DNA from 3 places in the Paenibacillus sp. FSL R5-0527 genome. Region 1 is predicted to be linked to each of the others. Evidence: riboswitches for the same ligand, from Rfam matches in the RefSeq annotation. Region 1 holds a riboswitch; each other region holds the start of a gene.
What was found. A riboswitch is a leader RNA that binds a small molecule or an ion and turns the genes downstream of it on or off. The one in region 1 is predicted to bind cyclic di-AMP.

Region 1 (7,866 bases):
CGGCGCGGCGGCGCTGCAGGAATGGCTTGGCGTCAAGACGCTGGTGCCGCAGCGCGGCCTGAAGAAGCAGATGGTGACGATGGCCTTGGAAAATGCGCGCGTGGCGCTCGACGAGAAATTCCGCCTGATCGAACGGGATGAGGAGCGGACTTCGAAGGCGGCGGAAAACCTCGCGCGGGCGATCGGCCTGGAGAAGGCGTCGCGCATCGAGGCGTTCGACAACTCCAACATCCAAGGGACGAACCCGGTATCGGCGATGGTCGTGTTTATCGACGGCAAGCCGGCCAAGAAGGAGTACCGCAAATACAAGGTGCGGACCGTACAGGGACCGGACGACTACGAAACGATGCGCGAGGTGATCCGCCGCAGGTACGAACGGGTGCTGAAAGAAAATCTGCCGCTCCCCGACGTGGTCGTAGTCGACGGGGGCAAAGGGCAGATCTCCGCTGCGACCGACGTATTGGAAAACGAGCTGGGCCTCTATATCCCGGTGTGCGGCCTGGTCAAGGACGCCAAGCATAAAACGGCGCAGCTGATGGCCTTCGACCCGCCCGAGCCGATTCATCTGCCGCGCGACAGCCAGGAGTTCTACCTGCTGCAGCGGATTCAGGATGAGGTGCACCGCTTCGCCATCACGTTCCACCGCGAGCAGCGCGGCAAGTCGATGGTCGTTTCGCGGCTCGACGCGATCCCTGGCATCGGGGAGAAACGGCGCAAGGCGCTGCTGAAGCATTTCGGCTCGCTGAAAAAAATCAAAGAGGCTTCAGTCGAAGACTTCCGGCCGCTTTCGATCGGCGACAAGCTCGCCCGCCAAATTATCGACGCCCTGCGGGACGAGGACGTGCCGGAAGAATTGTAAACTACGGCCAGTTTCGGAGCCATGGCTTACCATGATCGCTAGGAGCGGGAGCGCAGGCTGGAATAGAGGATTTTTTTGCCGTTATTTTAGAAAGATGGGGGCAAAAAGGCTCCTTTTCCAAGCTTGATTTCCAAATAGGGACCCAAAGTCACTGGCGGCGTTGCATTAACTTTTGCTCAAGCTTTCCCGTAAAAGCTATCCGAAATCTAACGGTTGCAGCAGCGGCTATTTGCCGAAAAAAGACCTTTTCTTCTAAATTCTAACGGTTGCGAGCGCCGTTATTTGCCTGAATCCAAGCAAAAATTACCGGTTTTCAGCGAAATAAGATCCATGGCAACCGTTACAATTTGAAATCAACGGGATTGGAACAAATAGCGCTTGTGGCAACCGTTAGAATATTGGTGTGCCCAGAAAGGAATCTTTCCGCAGATTTAAATGCAGCGCTAGTGCCAATTGCCGCTATTTTGCGGAAACAAATACAACGCTCATTCCCTCTCTGCTCCTTAAACCAAAAAACCGTCGAAGCAAAAATTGCTCCGACGGTTTTTTGCGTTCTGCAGGATCTACCCTCTTCATAGCCGCCTAAGGCTGCTGCAGCAGCTGCGGAGATTGCGGGGGCTCCGGCTGCTGCGGCTGCAGCGGATGCAGCGGCGGCGGACCCTGCGGTGGACCCTGCCGCTCCTTGCCCGGCGGGTTGAACAGATAGATGACGTAAGCGACGATCGCTGGCAGGGCGATGTAGACCAGACCGGCGGCGATGTTCACCGCTCCGCCCATAAACATCAGGCTCAGCGCCATAAGGATGCTGTCAAAGATCACGTGCGAGAAAACGACGGTCGGAAAGCCGTAGCGCAGGAAAATGAAGCTGAACAGCAGTCCGATAAAGGTCAACTCGATCGGCCGTGAAATGACCGGATAGATCGGATACAGCGTATGGCCGAAAGCCCAGATCAAGGTCGTCAAAAGACTGGCGACGAACGTGCTGCGGAACAGCTTCTTCAGCATCGGAATGCCGAACAGCCGGTAAACGGCTTCCTCGCCGATCCCGGCCACCCAGGCGAGCAGCGGGAACAGGAGCGGGTAGACCATGTTGTACGGCGATTGTGTCGCATCGGTCGTCGACCAGGTATGAATCGTTCTTTCCAGAATGAAGAAGACAACCGACTGCACCCCGAGCAAAATTAAAGCCCACGCATAACCGTCGGCCACCGCGGTCAGCACATGGCGGCCGTAACCTTCCTCCCTGGACCGCGCCCACAGATTGATGCCGTTTTTCCGCCACAGTCCGTCCCCGCCGACGAGCGAGAAATATACCGAGGCGGCAAGAATCAGGGTGACCAGCCCTTGAATCACGAACCCTACCGTCAGCACGATCGGATCGAGCCCGTCCTTTTCAAACACAGGCAGCATGTTGACCGTCCCGATGACGGACAAGACGAAGTAGGCGCCGGCCAGAAAAATCCCGCGTTTAAAAGTGGTATGCGCCCGCGTCAGCGCGCTGTATACGATGGCCAGGATGCCGAGCACAAACGTGAACAGGGCGTATCCGGCAAAGGTAAGCCAGTTGGCCAGCCGCGTCTGCCCGGCGACGTAATCGGCATGCGTCTCGGGAACGGAGAAGTAGCTTTCGAATGACGATACGGCGCCGTATTCGTAGCGGATATCGATCGTCGCTTGCGACTCCCCGAGCTCATCCCCCTTGATGTGATAGAGCAGACCGACATCGCCCTCGCCCGACACGCGCTCAAGGCGGGCCGGATCAAAGCCGAACGTGGCCAGATAAGGCGCGGCCAGCCGCTCCTTCTCCTCCAGCGTCAAGTCGCCTTCCCAGGCGCGCAGCGAGTCTGGCGTCTCGGTACCGTAGTCCAGCATCATCTGCTTTTTCGCATTGCTCGCGGAAACGATTTCCTCGAACCCGACCACTTTGCCGGTGGTCATGTGAACGTCGACGGTCAAAGCGCTAAACCCATCGTTTGGTTCGTTGAAACGGACGCGAAAAACGTCGTACGGAAATTGCTTGTCATACGTCTTCAGGAAAGGGGCGAGCAAATCCGCCTTCGTTAAATAACCGTACAGATCGGAGCGCGATTCATAGGTAACGAGCGCTTTTTCGGGATGACCGGCCAACTCGAAGTTCAGCACCGACTTTGCAAATTCGATAGCTTTCGTTCTGGCCTGCGATTTGGCGATGACGTCATCCGACTGCTCCATTTGCAGCGTGTCGGAAGCGGTTGTCGGAAAAATCTGGACGATGAAGAAAATGACCAACCCGATCAGGGCCATCAGCCAAAGCGTTTTTGTCTTCAGCCTGCGGCTGAACGGTTTCATAGGTGAAAACATTACAAAACTCCTTTAAAATTTTTTGTTCTCAAGTATGATTTTGCGCGAAGTACATCACAGTAAAGATAACATAGTGGAATTTCCAACGCCAGTTGAAGGCAAAAATGATGAAAAGATGCAATAATCCCGTTATACCCTAGCATGGCTCAGATTGGACGGCAAGAAGATCGGCGATTTGCCGTTTCCAGCCTTTTTTCACCGTTTTTAATCAAAAAGAACCTTTGTAGTGGAAGCCAATAAGGTTTATAATCCATTTGACGAAAACGGAATGAAAACATTTGAAAAATAATAAGGCCTAATTTCGATTTCGAAAACGGGGGAACCGATTTTTTTTGGGGTGAATTTCGCGCGATTGTGGCGGCAGCGGCATGGCTGCCTTGGTCGGGCGATTAGGGCAACTGTGCATGCCCGAATCCGTCAGCTAACCTCGTAGGCCTCCTGCAACAGGAACCAAACACCGAAAGGCATTGGATTTCCAGTGCTTTTTTCTTTTGTTCTTTTTTCACGACAACAATGGGGTGAATGAATTGTCTTTCAAAAAAATCAGCTTTTCCCCGCCGCAAATTTTGGTGTTGGGTTTTGCGCTCATCATTTTGCTGGGATCGCTGCTGCTGATGCTGCCGATTTCCAGTGCGGCCGGGGAGATGCTGCCGTTCGTCGACGCGCTGTTTACGGCGACTTCGGCGACATGCGTAACGGGACTGGTCGTCGTCGATACCGGGACCTATTTTTCCACGTTTGGCCAAATCGTAATCATGCTGCTGATTCAGGTCGGCGGACTTGGGTTCATGACTATGGCCACCTTGTTTTCGCTCGTGTTGAAACGGAAAATCTCGCTGAAGGACCGGCTGATCCTGCAGGAGGCGATGAACCAGAACACGATGGAGGGCATCGTCCGGCTGATCCGCAAGGTGCTGCTGTATTCGCTGGTCATTGAATCCTGCGCGGCGCTGCTGTTCGCGATTCGCTGGGCGTTTGACATGCCGCTGGGCCGGGCGCTGTACTTTGGCGTTTTTCACGCGGTATCCATGTTTAACAACGCCGGGTTCGACCTGTTTGGCGAATACCGGAGCTTGACGTTGTACGTGGCCGATCCGCTCGTCAACTTCGTGGCGATGTTTCTCATCGTGTCCGGGGGCATCGGGTTTATCGTGCTGTCGGACATCATTGATTTCCGGCGCCGCCGCAAGCTGTCGCTGCATTCCAAGGTGGTGCTGTCGATGACGTCGGCGCTGATCGTGGTCGGGGCCCTGGTCATATTTATATTCGAATTCACCAATCCGCGGACGCTAGCCCCGCTCGGCTGGGGCGGGAAATTTTGGGCCGCGCTGTTCCAGTCGGTGACGCCGCGGACGGCAGGGGCCAACACGGTCGATATCGGCGCGCTGCGGCAGGCTTCGCAATTTTTTATGATCATCCTGATGTTTATCGGGGCTTCGCCCAGCTCGACCGGCGGCGGGATCAAAACGACGACCTTCACCATTCTCGTGGGCGCGGTCATCTCCATGATCCGCGGGCAGTCGGACCTCGTCCTGTTCCGCTACCGGATGGCCCAGGAACGTATTTTCAAAGCGGTCACCATCACGATGCTCGCTTTATTTCTTGTGGTGGCCGTCGCCATGGTGCTGTCCACGACCGAGGACGCCAGCTTCCTGAGCATTCTGTTCGAGACGACCTCCGCGTTTGGCACCGTCGGCCTATCGATGGGGCTTACCGGGAAACTAACGGTAATCGGCAAAATCCTCATCAGCTTTACGATGTTTGCCGGAAGACTTGGGCTGCTTACGCTGGCTTATGCGCTTGGACCGAAGAAGGGCAAAGAACTGTACCGCCATCCGGAAGGCAAAATGATTATAGGATAAAGATAAGGGGACTTGAGATTAAACATGAAAATGCAGCAGTTTGTAGTCATCGGATTGGGGCGGTTCGGCTCCAGCCTGGCTCTGGAGTTAATGGACCTCGGGTACGAGGTGCTCGGGATCGACCGGGACGAAGAGGTGGTAAACGAATTGAGCGACCAGCTGACGCATGCCGTCGTGGCGGACGCCACGGACGAGGAAGTGCTGAAATCGCTGGGCGTCCGTAACTTCGACTGCGGGATCGTCGCGATCGGCAGCGATATTCAGATGAGCATTTTGGCGGCGATTTTGCTCAAGGACTTGGGGATCAAGACCGTGGTTGCCAAGGCGATCTCCGTCTTGCACGGCCGCGCGCTGCAAAAGCTTGGCGTGGACCGGGTTATTTTTCCGGAACGGGATATGGGCGTCCGCGTGGCGCATCAGCTCGTGACTCCAAATCTGCTGGATTACATCGAATTGTCCAAGGAATACAGCATCGTGGAAATGAACGTTCCCGCTTGCCTTGACCGGAAAAACCTGGGCGACATTAACCCGCGCGCCCGTTTCGGCTGCAGCATCGTGGCCATTCATCGCGACGGAAGCATCCTGGTGGCGCCTACCGCCATGGATCAGCTGCAAGAAGGGGACATTATGGTCATCATCGGATCGAAGAAAAATATCGAAGAGTTCGAGGAAGTCATTAACGAGTAATTATTACCGGGTTATTAAGAAAAAAGAGTTGGTTCACTTTTGATGGTTGGGATGTGGCGGTATGGAATCGGCTGTAACCGAAGCGATACATCATTTTCTGATCTTAATTTTATTCGTCATCAGCGTTGGCGTAGTATCGGGCAAACTGGCGGCATGGCTAAGGCTGCCGGATGTGGCGGTGTTCATCGCCGTCGGGATGCTGCTCGGCCCGGGGCTTGGGCTGATTCATGAACAAAGCGGATCGCTGATCAATCAATTGATATTAACGGTCGGGTCGGCGCTGATTTTGTTTGACGGCGGGCGGAATTTGCGGCTGAGCGGGCTTCGCAACGTATGGATTACGTTATCGCTGCTCAGCGTGCCGGGTGTGGTGATTTCGACGATCGTCGTGGGCGTGGGTGTTCATTACTTGTTCGGCGTTGACTGGATTTTTGCTTTTTTGGCCGCGGCGGTCATCGCCTCCACCGATCCGGCTTCGATCATTCCGGTATTCAAGCAGGTAAAAATCAAGGAGCGGGTCCGCGAGACGGTGGAGAGCGAATCGGCGTTTAACGACGCTACCGGCTCGATTTTGACGTTTTCGCTGCTGGCCGCGGTGGCCGGCGGCGGGGCGCTGGACGTTGGCGCTATGTCCTGGGAGTTTGTCAAAACCGCGCTCGGCGGAATTCTTGCCGGACTGATGATCTCGGGCATACTGACTTATTTGGCGGGACATGCCCGCCACGGCTATTTTCGCGACTATTCCACAATCGTCATGACGGTCTGCGCGTTATCCTCATACTTGATCGCCGATTTGCTGCATGTCAGCGGGTTTATGGCTACGTTTGTCGCCGGGGTGATCTGGGGTAATGCCGAAACGTTCGGTTTGTCCCTGAAAGACAATCATGTGGAAATGAGCTCTTTCGCTGAAAATATGACGGTTATGATGCGCATGCTGATCTTTGTGTTGCTGGGCAGCCAAGTGAATTTTGCCACGCTCGGGCAATTTTTCTGGCCAAGCCTGGCGGCGGTGCTGATCCTGATGTTTGTGGCCCGCCCGCTGTCGGTGCTGGCGTGCGCCTGGCCCGACCGCAAGGTGAAGTGGACGTGGCGCGAACTGCTGTTCATGTGCTGGGTGCGCGAAACCGGGGTGATCCCGGCCGCCTTGTCCGGCATGATTGCGGGGATGGGAATCGCTCATTCCAACGTGATTACCGGGCTGGCTTTTATGGCGATTGTGCTGACGATCATCATTCAAGCGAGCACCACCGGCTGGGTCGCCAAAAAACTCGGTTTGGAAGTCAAAGAAACCGCCACCGGAAAGCCGTAAGGCTTGGGTGGCGGTTTTAGTTTTCAATAGTCTAACTTGAAGGCTCTAAATTAGCTCGTCAGATTCAGCTATCCCAGATTCAGCTATCCCAGATTCAGCTATTCCAAATTCAGCTTATCCAACACCCGCTTGATCATTACCGTCGCTTGTGAGCGTGTTGCGTTCCCTTGAGGCTGGAAGGTATTTGCCGTCACCCCCTGGATAACGCCGGCCCTAACTGTTTTGGCTACAGCTTCTTGATAACGAATCTTGGAGGCATCCTTAAACTTCGTCAAAGCCTGTGCCGGTGTGCCGTTTAAGGTAGGCTCATATTTGCCATAATTCAGGGCACGCACCATCATCAAAGCCATTTCCTCACGGGTAATATACTGATCCGGCCTGAATTTCCCGTCCGGGTAACCCGTAATGATTCCGGCTTTGCTGGCAGCGCCTATGTAGCCCCCGCGCGTATCGAGCTTCACGTCCGGATAAACCTGCGCTTCCTTTATATCTGTGCCTAATCCCAGCGCTTTGGCAATGTACTCCGCGAACTCTGCACGCGTAATATTCTGGTCAGGCTCAAATGCGTTAGAATCGCTTTTACGTGGACTGACCACAAATTTTGCGGTCAGCTCATCAATATCCGCTTTTGCCCAATGCTTCCCGGTGTCCCCATAATTAGCAGCACCTGATGCTAGGCCAACGATCAGGCCGTCTGAAGCTGCTGACCCTGCCTCCACATTGGATGATCCTGCCCCTGAGCTTGTCGAGCCTTCATCTGCTCCTGACCCTGTTCCCGTTTGTCCAGATGCCAATCCAGCCCCGGATGC
Region 2 (7,866 bases), 1.9 Mb from region 1:
GCGCCCACTCGATTTTGCCTTCATCCGGCTGGAGCTTGCCCGTAATGATGTTCATGAAGGTGGATTTGCCTTCGCCGTTGGCCCCGATCAGGCCGATATGCTCGCCTTTCAGCAGCCGGAAGGACACGTCGTTAAAAATAGCCCGGTCGCCAAACCCGTGGCTTAGCTTTTCTACATTCAATATGCTCATGAAACTACACCTTTCTCGCAAAAAGATACACTCGTCATATTATAAAGGTTAACCGGAGGACAACTCAATACGGCGGAATAAATTATTGCCCGCAAAAAAAAGCACCTCCCCCGGACTGAGCTTCAGGGGCGGTGCTTTTCGTTTCAATCTAATAACCTAAAATCTCGTCGATTTGGCCCAGCTCTTCAGCGCTGAACGAGGTGTTTCCCAGCGCAAGAACCGCGTCTTCGATCTGGCTGACCTTGCTCGCGCCGATGAGCGCCGAGGTCACCTTGCCGCCCCGCAGCACCCAGGAGAGCGCCATTTGCGACAGCTTTTGTCCCCTTGCTGCGGCCAAATCGTTAAGCCGCTTCACCTGGCCGATCCGCTCCCCGGTCAAATCCTCCGGACGCAGGAACACGCTGGGCCCGGCCGCCCGGGAATCCGGCGCGATCCCGCCTAAGTAGCGGTCGGTCAGGATGCCTTTTTCCAACGGCGAAAAAACGATCGAACCGATCCCCTCTTCCTGCAAAACATCCTGCAGCCCCTCCTCGATCCAGCGGTTCATCATCGAATAGCTGGGCTGATGAATCACGCATGGCGTGCCGAGCTCTTTGAGGATTTTCGCCGCCGCGCGAGTTTCTTCCGGCCGATAATTGGACAGCCCGACATAAAGCGCTTTCCCTTGACGCACGACGAGGTCGAGCGCGGACATCGTTTCCTCCAGCGGCGTATCCGGATCAGGGCGGTGGTGGTAAAAAATATCGACATATTCGAGGCCCATCCGTTTGAGACTCTGATCCAGGCTGGAGACGAGATACTTTTTGGAGCCCCATTCCCCGTAAGGTCCCGGCCACATGTAGTAGCCCGCTTTGGTGGAGATGATCATTTCGTCGCGGTAAGGGCGGAAGTCTTCCCTGAGCACCCTGCCGAACGTTTCCTCCGCCGACCCCGGCGGCGGTCCGTAGTTGTTGGCCAGGTCAAAATGCGTAATGCCGAGGTCAAACGCCCGGCGCAGCATCGCCCGCCCGTTTTCCAAAACATCGATGCCGCCGAAATTATGCCATAATCCGAGGGATATGGCGGGCAGCTTCAAGCCGCTTCTGCCGGCGCGGTTATATGTCATTTTTTCGTATCTGCCGTTGTCTGGCTGATAGGTCATGGCTTGTACCTCCTTTAATGGTCATGAGAACAATATAATCGAAGCCGTGCCGCACACCTATATCAACAAGGCTGTTTGATATGGCATAATGTCCGCTTCTCTCGATCCATTGTCCACAAAGGCGCCAGCCGTAGCTATTACAGCCCATCCTATTAAAGCCCGTCCCGGTAGGCCGAAGGGGAAACGCCGAGCGTTTTTTTGAACATTTTCGAAAACAAGAGCGCATCCTGATACCCGACCGACCGGGCCACCTCCCCGATCGTAAACCGGCCCGTTTTCAGGAGCGCGCAGGCCCGCTCCATCCGGTACTGCAGCAAATACCGCTGCGGCGGAAATCCCGTCGCCTGTTTAAAGATGGCCGATAAATATTTGCGGTCCAGCCCAACGACCGCCGCCAGCTGGCCGACGGAAATCTCCTCGCCGTAATGGCTGTGCAGAAAATCAAGGCAGCGGTGTATGTAAGCGTCCTTCGCCTGCGCTTGAACCGCCGCTTGGCCCGGCGCGGAAGCCGGAGCCAGCTCTACCATGACCGAAAAAAACTCGTTCAGCAAGGCCCGCAAACGCAAATCGCGGGTGGCCGCCTGCTCCTCGGCCTCGTTCAAAAGCTCGTACAGCTTCGGCATCAAACGGGGATCCATGGGGAACACCGGCTGCTCCGCGGTCACACGGGTTCGCGCCAGAATTTCTCCCGCCTGATCGCCGCAAAAGGCGATCCAGGAATAAACCCAGGGCCTTGCGGCGTCCGCCTGGTAAAAGACGACCCGCTCGGGATAAGCGATAAACGCCTGGCCCGCCGTCAGCGTCAGCGTCTCGCCGTCCTCCACGCGAACGATCCCCTTTCCCTCATGGACAAAGTGGATCTTATAAACGTCCCGTACGCCCGGGCCGAACGAATGCTGGGGAGCGCAGGCTTCCTTGCCCCAATAGCATAAATACAGCTCCGGTGAATCGCGGAACGGACGGTCCGGGTTGTAATGAAAAATCGCGGCCAATAACAGCACCTTCCTTGCACTTGGCAGTGGAATTGAATGCGCCCGCATCCGCTGACATTGTACCACAAAACAATGTTTCCAATTGCCGATCCCATGCAAAAAAGAGCGGGTGCGCCAAGGTCATTGATTTCCTTGGTACCCGCTCTTTTACTTTCGCTATGCTCCGCCGATTTGCTAATGAACCGCCGCCGGCTCCTGCACTTTCTGATAAAAAGCGCCGAGCGTATTCATCGTCGACATCGGAGCCGCTTCTAACGGATAATAGCCTTTTTTTACCATCCATTGCCATACGTCATAAGCGTGGTGCGAGCACATGCAGAAGGCATGCTCCAGGAAGCTGCGGATTTCGGGATGGCTCATCTCCATGGCCGCCCAAGCGTACTCCCTGCCCGCCCGTTTCAAAGTCAGCAAATAAGCGGTGGCGATTTCCCGGTCGTTGAACTGCTGAATCGAGGTTCTCGGCATGACCGGAACAGGCGACGCAGACGCCTCGGTAAAGGATTGCAAGACCGGCTGCAAATCCGGAATGGCCAATTTCCCGCTGGCCCCTTCCGCCTTGCTTAAATACTCCACCTTCATGTTGTAGTCCTGAAAATGGAGCGGAAGATGTTTTTGCAAGATCGCCTTCAGTTCAGGGTCCTGCGCTTGGTTTAAGAAACACGCCATGTTCGTAATCGAGTTAACGCAGCTTAACGTTAGTTCGTTCAAATCCTGTGCCTCGTGTGCGGCCAATTCCATGAGAACGTATCCTCCTTCGCTGTTTTGCGGTTGCTTGGTAAATCACTTTTAGAATGCGCCCCATCGTTTTCTATTATTGCCGGAAGCCGGAGTAAAATCGTCCCATACAAGGACAAATACCCATAAGGTTCCGCTGCGCATATAATGAATCAATCCTAACTATGGAGTGTGAGATCGTGAATAATGAATGGAAACAGGAGCATCTGGCCTGGCATGAAACACTGGAGCTGCATGAGCTGGTCGCCTCGCAATCCGCCAATTTGGCGGCGTTCAAAAAGAAACTGCCGATGGTGATGGACCCGGAGTTAAAAGCGCTTTATGCAGAAACGATCAAAACCTTGGAGCACAATATCCGCGAATTGCTCAAATTTTATCCGCTGGCGCCTGGTATGGCCCGCAACGTTTCGCCCGATATGACCGGTTTTGACGCGGCCAACCTGCTTGGCTTCGCTAAAGCCTCTGTACGCAATTACGCGAACGCCATTACGGAGACGGCTACTCCTCAATTAAAAGAAACGTTCCAAAAACATCTGCTTGGCGCCATCGCCCTTCATACCAAAATATTTAACTTCATGTACCAACACGGTTACTATCCGGCGTACAATTTGGAAGAACTGCTGGCCCACGACGTGCAAATGGCCAATCAAGCGCTAAACATGTAGCTTGCGAAAAAACCCCGGAATTCCGGGGTTTTTCTGGCGGTGCGTCATTTCTTTTGTTCCTTTTCTTCAGGTTCATCGTATTTATTGATATGCCCGGTAATGGCTTCGACCGCTTCATTCACATTCGTGGTGGCCGGCACGGCCTTAACCTCGTCTTCGGTCTTATCGACAAAATTTTGATGATCCGCGCGTACGGCTTCAATTTTATTGCTCACCTAAAGGTCACTCCTTTCCCGGAAGGTTGTGGTTTGAATTTACTATGCGATATTTTGCGCTTCTTTATGTATAAAGCCGCCCCAACGCAAAGCCATTTTGCCGGGACGGCTTTTTTTCTTAAAATTCCGCGCGGGCCGCCATGTATTCGGGTCTCGGCTTCTTCCCGAAATAAGGCTCCGCCAGTTTGTTTGCTACGCTGTTATAGACCATAAAAATATTGCTGCGCGGGTACGGCGTAATGTTGCTGTTGGAGCCGTGCATTAAATTGCAGTCGAACAGCAGTACGGAACCTGCCTTGCCGACCGGCGTTTCAATGCCGCAGCGCTTCGCCAGTTCGGTTAAGCTCGCCTGATCGGGCGCGATGAATTCCTTGGAGCAATCATCCGGCGCCTGGCCGACGCACGACACGAAGATTTGATGGGAACCGGGCATGACCATAAGCGGTCCGTTAAACGGATAATTGTCTTCCAGTGCGATCAAGCAGCTGAGCGCCCGCATCCGGGGCATCCCGTCCTCCACATGCCAGGTCTCAAAGTCCGAATGCCAGTAAAACTCTTTGCCGGTAAATGCCGGCTTATAATTGATCCGCGACTGATGGATGTAGCTTGGTCCCCCCAAAACATGCTCGACGATCGCGAGCAGTCTCGGATGCCGGGACAACTCCTGAAAAACCGGGTGGGTCCGATGAATCGCAAAGATCGAATGCACTTCTTCCCCGCCGGGCTGGCGGATAATTTCATCGGATGAAAGGTTCCGGGATGCTTCCCGCAAGCGCTGCGCCTTCTCCTGATAGCCCTTTAATTCCGCTCCGCCGAAAAAGTTCTCCAGGAACAGATAACCGTTTTTGGCGTAAAAATCCGACTGCTCTTTGCTGATTCCGCTTTCCGCGTTCCACTCGCCATATACGATGGGGTCCTGCCGCGGAAGCCATCTCGGCTCAGCATACACCCGGGAAGGGTAAGCATCCGTCTTTGGATCAAAAATTACGGACGTTTCCAATTGATTCATTCCTCCTCATCCCCTCATAAGAAATATTTGTCCAAACCAAAAAGGACCGCCGCTTGGAGAAGACAAAGCTTACCCAGCAGGGTCCTTAAAACGGACAAAGGCCCTTATAAAAGGGCCTAATAAAATCTCTTAATGTCGCAATATAGACCCATCCACTGCTGACGAGGTTAGCTGACGGGCTCGGGTAAGATGGTACCCTACAATCATTGCTGAATGATTCGCCCCAAAAAATTGGTTCCCCCGTTTCCCGGCTCCTTAAGCCGGAAACTAAGCGTGAGTCTATAGTAAAGGCAATTCGCGTTCATGTCAACCCATGTTCTGTAACATTTTCGATTTCGCCATATGCTCGCCGCCGTATTCGTTACTGCAGCCGGCTTTCCGCTTCAGCCAAATCGGCCTGATCCTCCTGCAAATCTTCCTTGGCGCGTTCCAGCGGTTCCGGGTTCATGCGCCCATCCGCCTGGGAAATGGCGTTCTCCGCTTTGTGAATGGCGTTGTAGGCATTTTCCACCGTTTCTTCGGTCGGATGGGACTGTGCTTGCGTTACGGCCCGGTGCGCTTTTTTGACGGACTGCTGGGCGGATGAGATCGGGTTTTGCGATTGCATGCTGGAATAAGGATTTGCCATGTTTTAGCCTCCTCCAAAAAGATGATAAGATGCAGGACCTTACTAATTTGAGGAAAAGGGCCGGACAATATGCGTTCGAACTTTTGCCAATCCCACGCTCCTGCCGCATAGGCCGCAGCGAAAAACCAACTTTAAAGCAGATAGAGCATGGATTTGACAGCGATGGAATACGGAGCCGGAAAAAGGAGGAGGAGGAGATCGGCACGAAATCACTGGCGTTGCATTAACTTTTGCTCAAGCTTTCCCGTGAAAGCTATCCGAAATCTAACGGTTGTAGCAGCGGCTATTTGCCGAAAAAAGACCTTTTCTAAATTCTAACGGTTGCCAGCGCCGTTATTTGCCTGAATCCAAGCAAAAATTACCGGTTTTCAGCGAAATAAGCCCCATGGCAACCGTTACAATTTGAAATCAACGGGATTGGAACAAATAGCGCTTGTGGCAACCGTTAGAGCATTGGTGTGCTCAGAAAATGTATCTTGCCAGACTCAAATGCAACGCTAGTGGCACGAAATGCAAAAGAGCATGCGATTTTCGTCGAAAATCCCCGAAACAGGCGGTTCAACTGCAAATATGCAGTTCATTTCTTATGATAAGCTGCCTTTTTATCCTATAGCTGCAAATGAGATGTATTTTTGCACTTCAACCGCCCAAAAGCAGAAATTTGCGGAAATTCAAATGCACTTTTGCATTTGATTCCATCGAGCCGTCCTTCTTACCATGAAACTGATTCATAAATCCGCCGGTGGTTTTCCCCAATTACATCAAGGCTTTCTTGCCCTAGCTCGGGGGGCCGTTTGTTCTAAATAGAGCTTTTCACCTCCAAGGCTGCGCGCTCCTCCCGCTCCCGCAGCTCTACTCTGCGGATTTTGCCCGTATTCGTTTTGGGCAGTTCAGCGACAAATTCGATTTTCCGCGGATATTTATACGGGGCCGTCACCGCTTTGACATGAGCCTGAAGCTGCTTGACCAGTTGCGGCGAACCCGCCGCCCCTTCTTTCAGCACAACAAAAGCTTTGACGATATGCCCGCGAATTTCGTCGGGACTCGCCACGGCGGCGCATTCCTTGACGGCAGGATGCTTCATCAGCGCTTCTTCGACTTCAAACGGCCCGATCGTATACCCGGAACTGATGATGATATCGTCGCCGCGCCCTTCGAACCAGAAATAGCCTTCTTCGTCCATTCGCGCCCGGTCCCCGGTAATAAAATACTCACCGCGCACGTTTTGTTGCTTCCGCTCCGGCTCCAGGTAATAGTTTTTAAACAAAGCCGGCATGCTAACATGAACGGCAATATCCCCGACTTGTCCCGCCGGAAGCGGAATTCCCCGCTCGTCGACCACCTCCGCCACGCCCGGGGAAACCGCTTTGCCCATCGATCCCTGCTTGAGCGGAGTATCCTTCAGATTGCCGATCAGCAGCGTGCTTTCGGTTTGCCCGTATCCGTCGCGAATGGTGATGTTCAATTCCTCTTGAAATTTCCGGATCACTTCCTCGTTTAGCGGCTCCCCGGCGGAAACGGCGCTGCGCAGGCCGGATAGGTTATAACCGCCCAGCCCGTCCGTTTTCGACATGATCCGATATTCGGTCGGCGTGCAGCACATGACCTGAATGCCGTAATTCTCCAATAGCTGCAGGTAGCGGTGCGGTTGGAACGTCCCCTGGTATACGAAACCGGTCGCCCCATTCCCCAGTACCGACAGGAACGGGGTCCAAATCCATTTTTGCCAGCCCGGCGCGGCTGTGGCCCACACTGTATCGGCGCTTCGAATGTCCAGCCAGGCCGAGGTGATCCTGAGATGCGCATAACCCCACCCATGGCTGTGCACGACGCCCTTCGGATTGCCGGTCGTTCCGGACGTATACGCCAAAATGGCCATATCGTCGCGGTGAGTCCGCACCGCCTCAAAGGTGTCCGGCTGCCCGTCCATCAATGAATCGAGCATAACCCACCCGGCTGGAGCGAGGACGGTTTCGTGGCTTCCGGCAACCGCGATGCGAAACGCCCATGACGGCAGCTCCTCATCAATGTTGTCCGCCTCCCCGGTCGCATTGTGCCAGGCGATGACCGCCCGCGCCCCGGAGTGCCGAAGCCGGTAAGCCAAGTCCTTGGCCCGCAGCATCTCGGACGAAGGGATGATCGTCAGCCCCAGCTTCAAGCAAGCCACATAAATTACGTAAGCATTAATATGCCGCGGCATCATCACCAGCACGCGGTCCCCTTTGTTTAATCCGAGCCCGGACAATCCTCCGGCAAGCCGGTTCGCCCCGGCCAGCAGGTCTCCGTACGAA
Region 3 (7,866 bases), 2.2 Mb from region 1:
CGTGAAGGCGACCTTTTTTATTGTCGGCAACCGGGCCAAAAAATTCCCTGCCCTGGTAAAACGGATACGCCGGGAAGGCCACCTGATCGGCAATCACTCCTTTGGCCACCCGAATTTCGGAAAACGGTCGCTCAAGCAATTTCAAACGGAAATTTTGCGTACGGAAAAAATCATTCAGCAAACCGCCGGGTACCGGCCCAAGCTGATCCGTCCTCCTTACGGCGAAATCCGGGAGCCGCAAATTCAATGGGCAAAGCAAAACGGCTACACCATCGTCAACTGGAACGTGGATTCGCTGGATTGGAAAGGGCTGAACAAATCCAAGGTCGAAAACAACGTGCTCGGCGCCATAGGGCCCGGTTCGATCGTTCTTTTTCATGCCGGCGGCGGCGTAGGGTCCAACTTAAACGGTACGATCCAGGCTTTGCCGGACATTATCCAAACGCTGCGGGACAAAGGCTACCAGTTTGTCGATTTGGCCGAATTGCTGCATACGGCGAAGTATAGATAAAAAAAAGAAAAGCGCGAGCATCAGACCCTATGGTCTAGCGCTTGCACTTTTTTTACTTGATCTACATATAAGCAAACGAATTTACTTCAACACGTACAGGGTGACTTCCTGAAACCCGAACGATTCGACGGATTTGACACTGCCGGGAATGAAGATGTCGATGCGGTTGCCTTTGATCGCTCCCCCCTGATCGCTGGCCGTGGCCACAAACGCCTGCTTCGGCAAGCCATCATGATTATATCCGGTGACCAGCACCTTCGTTCCCATCGGAATCACGTCCGGGTCGACGGCGATCGTGCCCAGCTTTAACGGGTTGCCGAAATAATCGACCGCGCCCCATTTTCCGTTTTCGTCGGCGGCCGCCGAGTATGCCGATGCTTTCATCTGAATCGTATGGGAATAATTAAACGTTTTGCCCCAGGCTTCGACGACTTTGTCCGATGGCAATACGGTCGGCCCCGACACCGCGTCGGCTTTCATCGTCTTTGCCGCGGGAGCCTGGTTCGATTCCGGCGCCGCTGCTTTCGCTTCGGGAGCCTCCGTTCCCGGAATCGTCAACTTCAGCCCCTCGTATATATTGCCGGGATCAATCCCCTGATTGGCGTTCATCAATTGCTCCATGCCGACTCCGTACTTCTTGGCCAACAGATAGAAGGTATCTCCTTCTTCCGCCGTATGTACCGCATCCGCGTGCACAGGTACCGTCTGTAGAACCGCCGCCAAACTTGCGGCTACCAACGTTGTTTTTGCAATCTTCGAGAATAAGAGATTTTTCATGCTGTTCTTCCTCCTTTTATACGCCTGCGGAGTTAGTTGTCGGATTCGGGAAAAAGGATTATCCCCGGCGCCCAATGCGAGCGCTTCACCCCAAGAAACCACGTTTCATTTAACGTTCGGTTATTCGCTGAATCATCCCCCGCACCTGCCGAAGCAGGTTTTGGCTATCTGAATATATCACAATTTTGTAACCAATTGGACAGGAAATAGTATCCAAACCGCGCAAACCCGCATTCTGCCGCTATATTTATTTATGGAATCATGTAAAAAAAGTAACAACTCATTCATGATGTAACGTACAAGCAAGCTTCTAGCCAAGCTTGAGAACATGGAAGGCTGATGGGGTGATCGGCGGATCAACATCCGCTGTCCGTACGGCTTTGCACGATTATCCCGTTTGATCAGGAAGCAGAGAAGAAGATGGCATTGTTCGGGAGAATCAGAATATGCTTGGGAAAAGCAGACATGTTCGAGATCATCAAATCTGTTCATAGATCATTGCCAGGTTCGGGAAAAGGAGGTTTAGGAGAAGTGAAGTGAAGCAGACCTGACGGGAGAATGGGGCAAGACAACGAAAAAAAAGAAAAGACCGTGATCTTGCTGCAGCCTGGATCCGTTTGCAGCAACGTCTGAAACGTTCAAGCACTTCTATAGGCCGCAGCCGCAAGGGGCTGATGCGGTTGACGCGCGATCAGCCGGCGGTAAGGGGTCGTGGGAATCGCCACACACATGCGCAGTAACTTCTGCCGCATCGTTTCTTCCGCTCCGGGCCGTCCTCCTTGCAGGCGCAGCCGGCGGCGTCCGGTGTATTCGTTCAGGTACGCCTGCAGATGCTTCAGCCCCAAGGCTCCATACGTACTCTTCAGCGATTCCCACGCCTCTCTCACTACTCTCCGCAAGGGAGCATACAGCCGAAAGGCCTGAGGGAACAGCTGTACCGCCGATGTATGGACATCCACATGCCCGCCAATAAACTCGGTTAGATCTTGACGGTTTGCCCTTTTTTCGCTTCCCCGCTTATGCGGCACCAGGCGGATTTTGACCTGCTCCGGCTCGCCCGATTCCGTGACCGTGCAGCCGGCTACGACCGCCGAGGCGTACGGATGCGAAACCTGACACCGGGACGGATTACGCCCATACTGATCGCTGTTCACCTTCACGTCTCCGGAGAGCAGCTCCCGGGCATCGAACTCCCCCACGGCATGACGTATTTTTTGCAGCATCGACCACGCGGTCTTGTAGGTGACCCGGATCACCTTGCTCAGCCGCAGCGCCGAGATGCCGTCCTCAAGCAGGAACAAATCCAGGGCCTTGAACCACTTGAGCAAGGGGAGATGCGTTCCTTCAAAAATCGTGCCGACCAAAGGCGATGTTTGATGCTTGCACTTTCCGCACTCAAATAAGGGGATATGCCGGGAAGTCAGACGGCTGCACCGGGTGTGAGCGCAGCGCGGGCAGTCAAAGCCGTTTGGCCACTTCATCGCGATCAGCGCCTCCATACAGTCCTGCTCGCTGTTATAACGGCTGCTGAATGGTTGAAGTTCCGTTCCCGCATTGGCTTCCATATCCGCTTACCTCCCGAATCAAGAATACACGAACATAGGTTCCATTTATTTCATTATACCAAACGTGCGTTCTCTTATCAAGTTGAAAATCTCACCTGAACCGCCTCATTTTTTCCTCATCTTTTTTGTTTTTTTCTTCTCTCTTTTTTTGGAACCCTTGCTCTAGCCCCACCCCCTGCTCCCTGAAAGAAAGGGATAATCGTGCAAAGGCAGGCAGCAGGCAGGAACATCAAGGTAAGAACACTAAGACACGAACGCTACAGACAGCCACCTCAGTCCGTCATCCTGGAATCAATAGAGCCAAAGTCATCATTTATTTCTTCAAGCACCGATCTCGATTTTTGAGCCAAAAAACTTCTGAAGTGGCCTTCAGCATTGATCTTTCGACTGGTCATGAGCTGGGGTAACGGCATTTCATATATAGACGCCTTGAATAGAGAAAACGAGGTCGAGTTTACGATCATTGAAAAGTCAAACAGATAAGAAAATTAAAAGTGAACTCCTCGAAAGCAGGTTCTGCTAAATTAAAAGGAGTTCACTTGAAATCAGAAGAAAAAGTATGGTGAAGTGAAATAAAAACCTTTGAGGGGACTAGCTTAAAGGCACTACAGCACTTTGCTTAAAAAATCCTTCGTGCGCTGGTGCTGCGGCGCGCCAAACACCTGCTGCGGCGTCCCCTGCTCGAGAATCACGCCCTGATCCATGAACAGGATGCGGTCGCCGACCTCGCGGGCAAAGCCCATTTCATGGGTGACGATGACCATCGTCATCCCCCGCTCCGCCAGGCTCTTCATCACGTCCAGCACCTCGCCGACCATTTCCGGGTCAAGCGCCGAAGTAGGCTCGTCAAACAGCATGACGTGCGGCTCCATCGCCAGCGCGCGGGCGATCGCGATCCGCTGCTTCTGTCCGCCGGACAGCTGGGCTGGATACGCGTCCCGCTTATCCTCCAGACCGACCGTCCGCAGCAGTTCAACGGCGATCTTCTCCGCTGTGCTTTTCTCCATTTTTTTCACGCGAACCGGAGCCAACGTAATGTTGTCGATCACCGTTTTGTGCGGGAACAGGTTGAAATGCTGAAACACCATGCCCATTTTCTCCCGGGTTTTGTTGATGTTGTGGCCCTTCCCGGTAATCGATTCGCCTTCAAACCGGATTTCGCCTTCCGTCGGAACCTCGAGCAGGTTCAGGCAGCGCAGAAACGTACTTTTCCCCGAGCCGCTGGGGCCGATGACGACGACGACTTCGCCTTTGGAAATCTCCAGGTCGATCCCCTTCAAAATGTGCAATTGGCCGAATTTTTTATGCAAACCTTTAACGGTGATCACTGGTCTTCAACTTCCTTTCGAACACGCCCAAAATACGGGACAGCGTAAATGTCAAAATAAAGTACATGATCGCGATGATTAGGTACGGCGTCATGCCGTCGTACGTAATGGTCACGACCGATTGCGCTTGGAAAATCAGCTCGGCCGTCCCGATGATCGACACGATGGACGACTCTTTGATGATCGTGATGAATTCGTTGCCGATCGCGGGAAGCACCGATTTGATCGCTTGGGGGATGATGATATGCCGCATCGCCATTCCCTTGGTCATCCCAAGCGAGCGTGCAGCCTCCCCTTGCCCGCGGTCCACGCCTTGGATGCCGGCGCGGAAAATTTCCGCCAAATAAGCCGAGCTGTTGATCGACAGCGTAATCGCCCCGGACTGGATCGGCGAAAAGTTGATGTCGAACATAAACGCAAACCCATAGTGAATGATCAGCAGCTGCACCATCATCGGCGTGCCGCGCAAGAATTCCACCCAGGCATGGCCGAGAAAACGCACGATCCCCCAAGGAGACATACGCAAGAGCGCGATGATCAGCCCCAGGAAAAAGCCGCAGACCACGCTGATCGCCGCCAGCAGCAGCGTATACTGCACACCGGCGAGAAAATAACTTCGGTATTCCATAAACATCGAAATCAAATTCATAAAGCCTTCATTCCTCCTCGTTTACCTCAAACCCTTACGCAAAAAAACAGAAAATAGCGAAATGGGCTTCGCTATTTTCTGCAGGTTGCAATCCGCCATTATTTCTCAGCCAGTTCACTCGCTTCGGTGACGAACTTATCGATGCTGCCGTCGGCAATCAAGCGGTCCAGCGTGGAATTCACCTGATCCAACAGCTCTTTGTTGCCTTTCTTCACGCCGATCACGTAACCCTCGTCTTCGTTTTCCGGTGTGGCGTCGGTAATGACAATCCCTTTGACGTTCTTGACGAACGACTTCGCTACAGGGCCTTCCAGTATCGCCGCATCGACGCGGTTGGTATTAAGCTGCATGACGATATCGCTGATTTTGGCCAGCGAAGTCAGTTTGGCGTTCGGAATTTTCTTAGCCATTTCTTCCTGGATAGATCCCTGCTGCACGCCGATCTTAGCGCCCTCCAGCGATTCCATGGTGGCGAATTTGTCTTTATCCGCCTCGCGGGTGACTACCGCCTGTTCGGCTTTATAGTAAATTTTCGACATATCGATTTGCTTAGCGCGCTCCGGCGTCGGACTTAAACCCGAGATAACCAAATCTACCCGGCCGCTCGCCAGCTCGTTAAGCAGGGAGTCGAACTTCAAGTCCTTAATCTCCAGCTTCGCGCCCATGTCTTTGGCGATTTCTTTGGCGATCTCCACGTCGAAACCGACGATTTCATCCTCGCCTTGCTCGTTTTTAATATGGAACTCGTACGGCGGGAAATCCGCGCTCATGCCAATCGTTAATGTTTTGTCCGTTTCGTTCGTGTCGGGTTCGGCCGCTTGCGCGCCGTTTTGCGTCGTTTGACCGGCCTTGTCGCCGGCCTGACCCGCGCCGTTATTTTTTTCCTGTCCGCAGGCCGCCAACACGAAAGTCAGCATCAAGACAGCTGTTAGTAATATGCCCCATTTTTTCATTCGTCTCTCTCCTGTCCTTTTCTTCACAAATTAATAACGTGATCATTACTGGGCTAATTATAAATCAGTTTGTATATATATGCAAAGGATTTTCGTGCCATTCATCAGATTTTCACACATATCCGGTTCTCCGCCCTACCAGCGCCTCTCCAATTATAATACTTTGGTCAATTATCGCGCTTTACTCTCGGCCATTTATGGTACGGTACATATTGAACCATGGTTTGATAAATACGGAATATTGGAGACAACAATAAACTTTTCTTTTGGCAAGCGGATTTTCATAATATCTTGATGAATCACGATGGTATTGGGCTGATTTGCCGTTTTCTCCTTGAGGATTTCGACAAATCGGGCATCATATTCTACCGCCAATACCTTTTTGGCTTGTTGATTCAGCACCGTCGTCAAAGCGCCCTTTCCGGCTCCCAGCTCTAAAACCGTGTCTTCACCTCCGACCTCTGCCCGATCCACAATTTCATAAAGCAACTTTTTATTGTGCATTAAATGCTGTCCGGAAAAATTGGGAGGCTCCCCGCGGCTTAACTTTCTCCCACTGTACTTATGCTTTCTTTTGGTCATATGATCTCCACCTTTCGCAATAAAAAAATCACAGGCAATCCGCCTGTGATCAGAGTAAAGGGAAGAAGACCCATCCTTATTCGAATTAGAGGGTTAGCTGAAGAAAGCTGTCGCCAAATAAAAATAAAAAAGAAAGGCAAAGTGAGCTGCCTTCTGCATAATTACATATTTCTATGCGCAAATGAAGATTATTAAAAAAGGACAGACTTATCCCGTTTACTCCGTATACACAAACGGAGCCTTTGAACGTATTAAATTAACGGTTCAAAGTTGGGAAACGAAGTCTTATCGATTGTGTCACTTTTTAATAATCCTCCTTAAAGTTTTTAAAAATACAATGCCGATTATATAAGGCCATTAAATAAAAGTCAAGTATACCGGCCCTTCTCGATCGGCTAACCTGTCACCCCCGGTTCATGCTCCGCGGAAAGTTTGGGAATAATGGGACCATGGAACCAATACTCGATGAGAAAAAGGAGGCGTCGATCCGTGCTGCTCGAAGCGCTTTATCACGTCCCCCGGGACAAGTGGGCCTACGCCTACGACCCGGCAACGATTCATCTTCGCGTCCGCACGAAACGGGATGATGTGGAGCGGGTTTTCGCCCTGACGGGCGACAAATACGACTGGAAAGGCACCTATCAGGAGCTGGCGATGGAAAAAGCGGCGCATGACCGGATGTTCGACTATTGGGAGGTGTCGGTCCGGCCAAGATTCAAGCGACTGTCGTACGCCTTTAAACTGGTAGCCGGAGCCGAAATAGTATACATGCAGGATTCGGGGATTCAAACGGAGGAACCGACCCCACCCGGCGAGTTGTTCGAATTCCCGTATATCCACGAGATCGAGGTGTTTAAAGTCCCGGAATGGGCCAAACAGGCGGTCTTTTATCAAATTATGCCGGAGCGGTTCGCCAACGGGGATCCGTCCAACGATCCGAAACCCGTCGAGGCCTGGGGCGGAAAGCCGACCCGGGAAAATTACTTCGGCGGCGATCTGCAGGGCGTCCTTGACCATCTCGACGATCTGGTCGACCTCGGCATCACGGCTATCTATTTCACGCCTCTGTTTGCCGCGCCCTCCAATCACAAATACGATACGATGGATTACAAAAAGGTCGACCCGCACTTCGGCGATAATGCGCTGCTGAAAAAGGTCGTCGAAAGCTGCCACGAACGGGGCATCCGCGTCGTGCTTGACGCCGTGTTCAACCATTGCGGCGAGCAGTTTCCGCCGTTTCAGGATGTGCTGAAGAACGGGGCCGCTTCTCCATACGCCGACTGGTTCCATGTCAACCAGTTCCCGGCCCGCGTGGAAAACGGAGTTCCTACGTACGATACGTTCGGTTTTTTTCCGAAAATGCCTAAATTCAACACCGCCAACCCCCAGCTGAAGGAATATTTGCTTGGCGTTGCCGAGTACTGGATCAAAGAGATCAAGCTGGACGGCTGGCGGCTCGATGTGGCCAACGAAATCGACCATCATTTTTGGCGCGAATTCC

Region 2: another riboswitch for cyclic di-AMP. It lies ahead of NYE69_RS20520 (phytanoyl-CoA dioxygenase family protein); the one in region 1 lies ahead of NYE69_RS29310 (TrkH family potassium uptake protein).
Region 3: another riboswitch for cyclic di-AMP. It lies ahead of NYE69_RS19015 (3D domain-containing protein); the one in region 1 lies ahead of NYE69_RS29310 (TrkH family potassium uptake protein).

The regions. Positions count from the first base shown of each region.
Region 1 is NZ_JBBOYI010000001.1:6,520,478-6,528,343, reverse strand. It holds gene uvrC (excinuclease ABC subunit UvrC) at 1-859, shown strand, start outside; gene NYE69_RS29315 (CPBP family intramembrane glutamic endopeptidase) at 1,442-3,199, opposite strand; cyclic di-AMP (ydaO/yuaA leader) riboswitch at 3,482-3,651, shown strand; gene NYE69_RS29310 (TrkH family potassium uptake protein) at 3,718-5,061, shown strand; gene NYE69_RS29305 (potassium channel family protein) at 5,086-5,748, shown strand; gene NYE69_RS29300 (cation:proton antiporter) at 5,810-7,057, shown strand; gene NYE69_RS29295 (S-layer homology domain-containing protein) at 7,156-7,866, opposite strand, start outside.
Region 2 is NZ_JBBOYI010000001.1:4,651,008-4,658,873, forward strand. It holds gene NYE69_RS20490 (ABC-F family ATP-binding cassette domain-containing protein) at 1-190, opposite strand, end outside; gene mgrA (L-glyceraldehyde 3-phosphate reductase) at 339-1,331, opposite strand; gene NYE69_RS20500 (AraC family transcriptional regulator) at 1,484-2,323, opposite strand; gene NYE69_RS20505 (spore coat protein) at 2,498-3,061, opposite strand; gene NYE69_RS20510 (spore coat protein) at 3,223-3,723, shown strand; gene NYE69_RS20515 (hypothetical protein) at 3,768-3,938, opposite strand; gene NYE69_RS20520 (phytanoyl-CoA dioxygenase family protein) at 4,057-4,947, opposite strand; cyclic di-AMP (ydaO/yuaA leader) riboswitch at 5,089-5,231, opposite strand; gene NYE69_RS20525 (hypothetical protein) at 5,309-5,575, opposite strand; gene NYE69_RS20530 (acyl-CoA synthetase) at 6,375-7,866, opposite strand, start outside.
Region 3 is NZ_JBBOYI010000001.1:4,335,975-4,343,840, reverse strand. It holds gene NYE69_RS19020 (polysaccharide deacetylase family protein) at 1-511, shown strand, start outside; gene NYE69_RS19015 (3D domain-containing protein) at 593-1,288, opposite strand; cyclic di-AMP (ydaO/yuaA leader) riboswitch at 1,294-1,464, opposite strand; gene NYE69_RS19010 (IS1595 family transposase) at 1,927-2,853, opposite strand; gene NYE69_RS19005 (amino acid ABC transporter ATP-binding protein) at 3,459-4,181, opposite strand; gene NYE69_RS19000 (amino acid ABC transporter permease) at 4,168-4,830, opposite strand; gene NYE69_RS18995 (transporter substrate-binding domain-containing protein) at 4,929-5,783, opposite strand; partial or broken gene NYE69_RS18990 (rRNA adenine N-6-methyltransferase family protein) at 6,015-6,365, opposite strand; gene NYE69_RS33760 (erythromycin resistance leader peptide) at 6,622-6,666, opposite strand; gene NYE69_RS18985 (alpha-glycosidase) at 6,855-7,866, shown strand, end outside.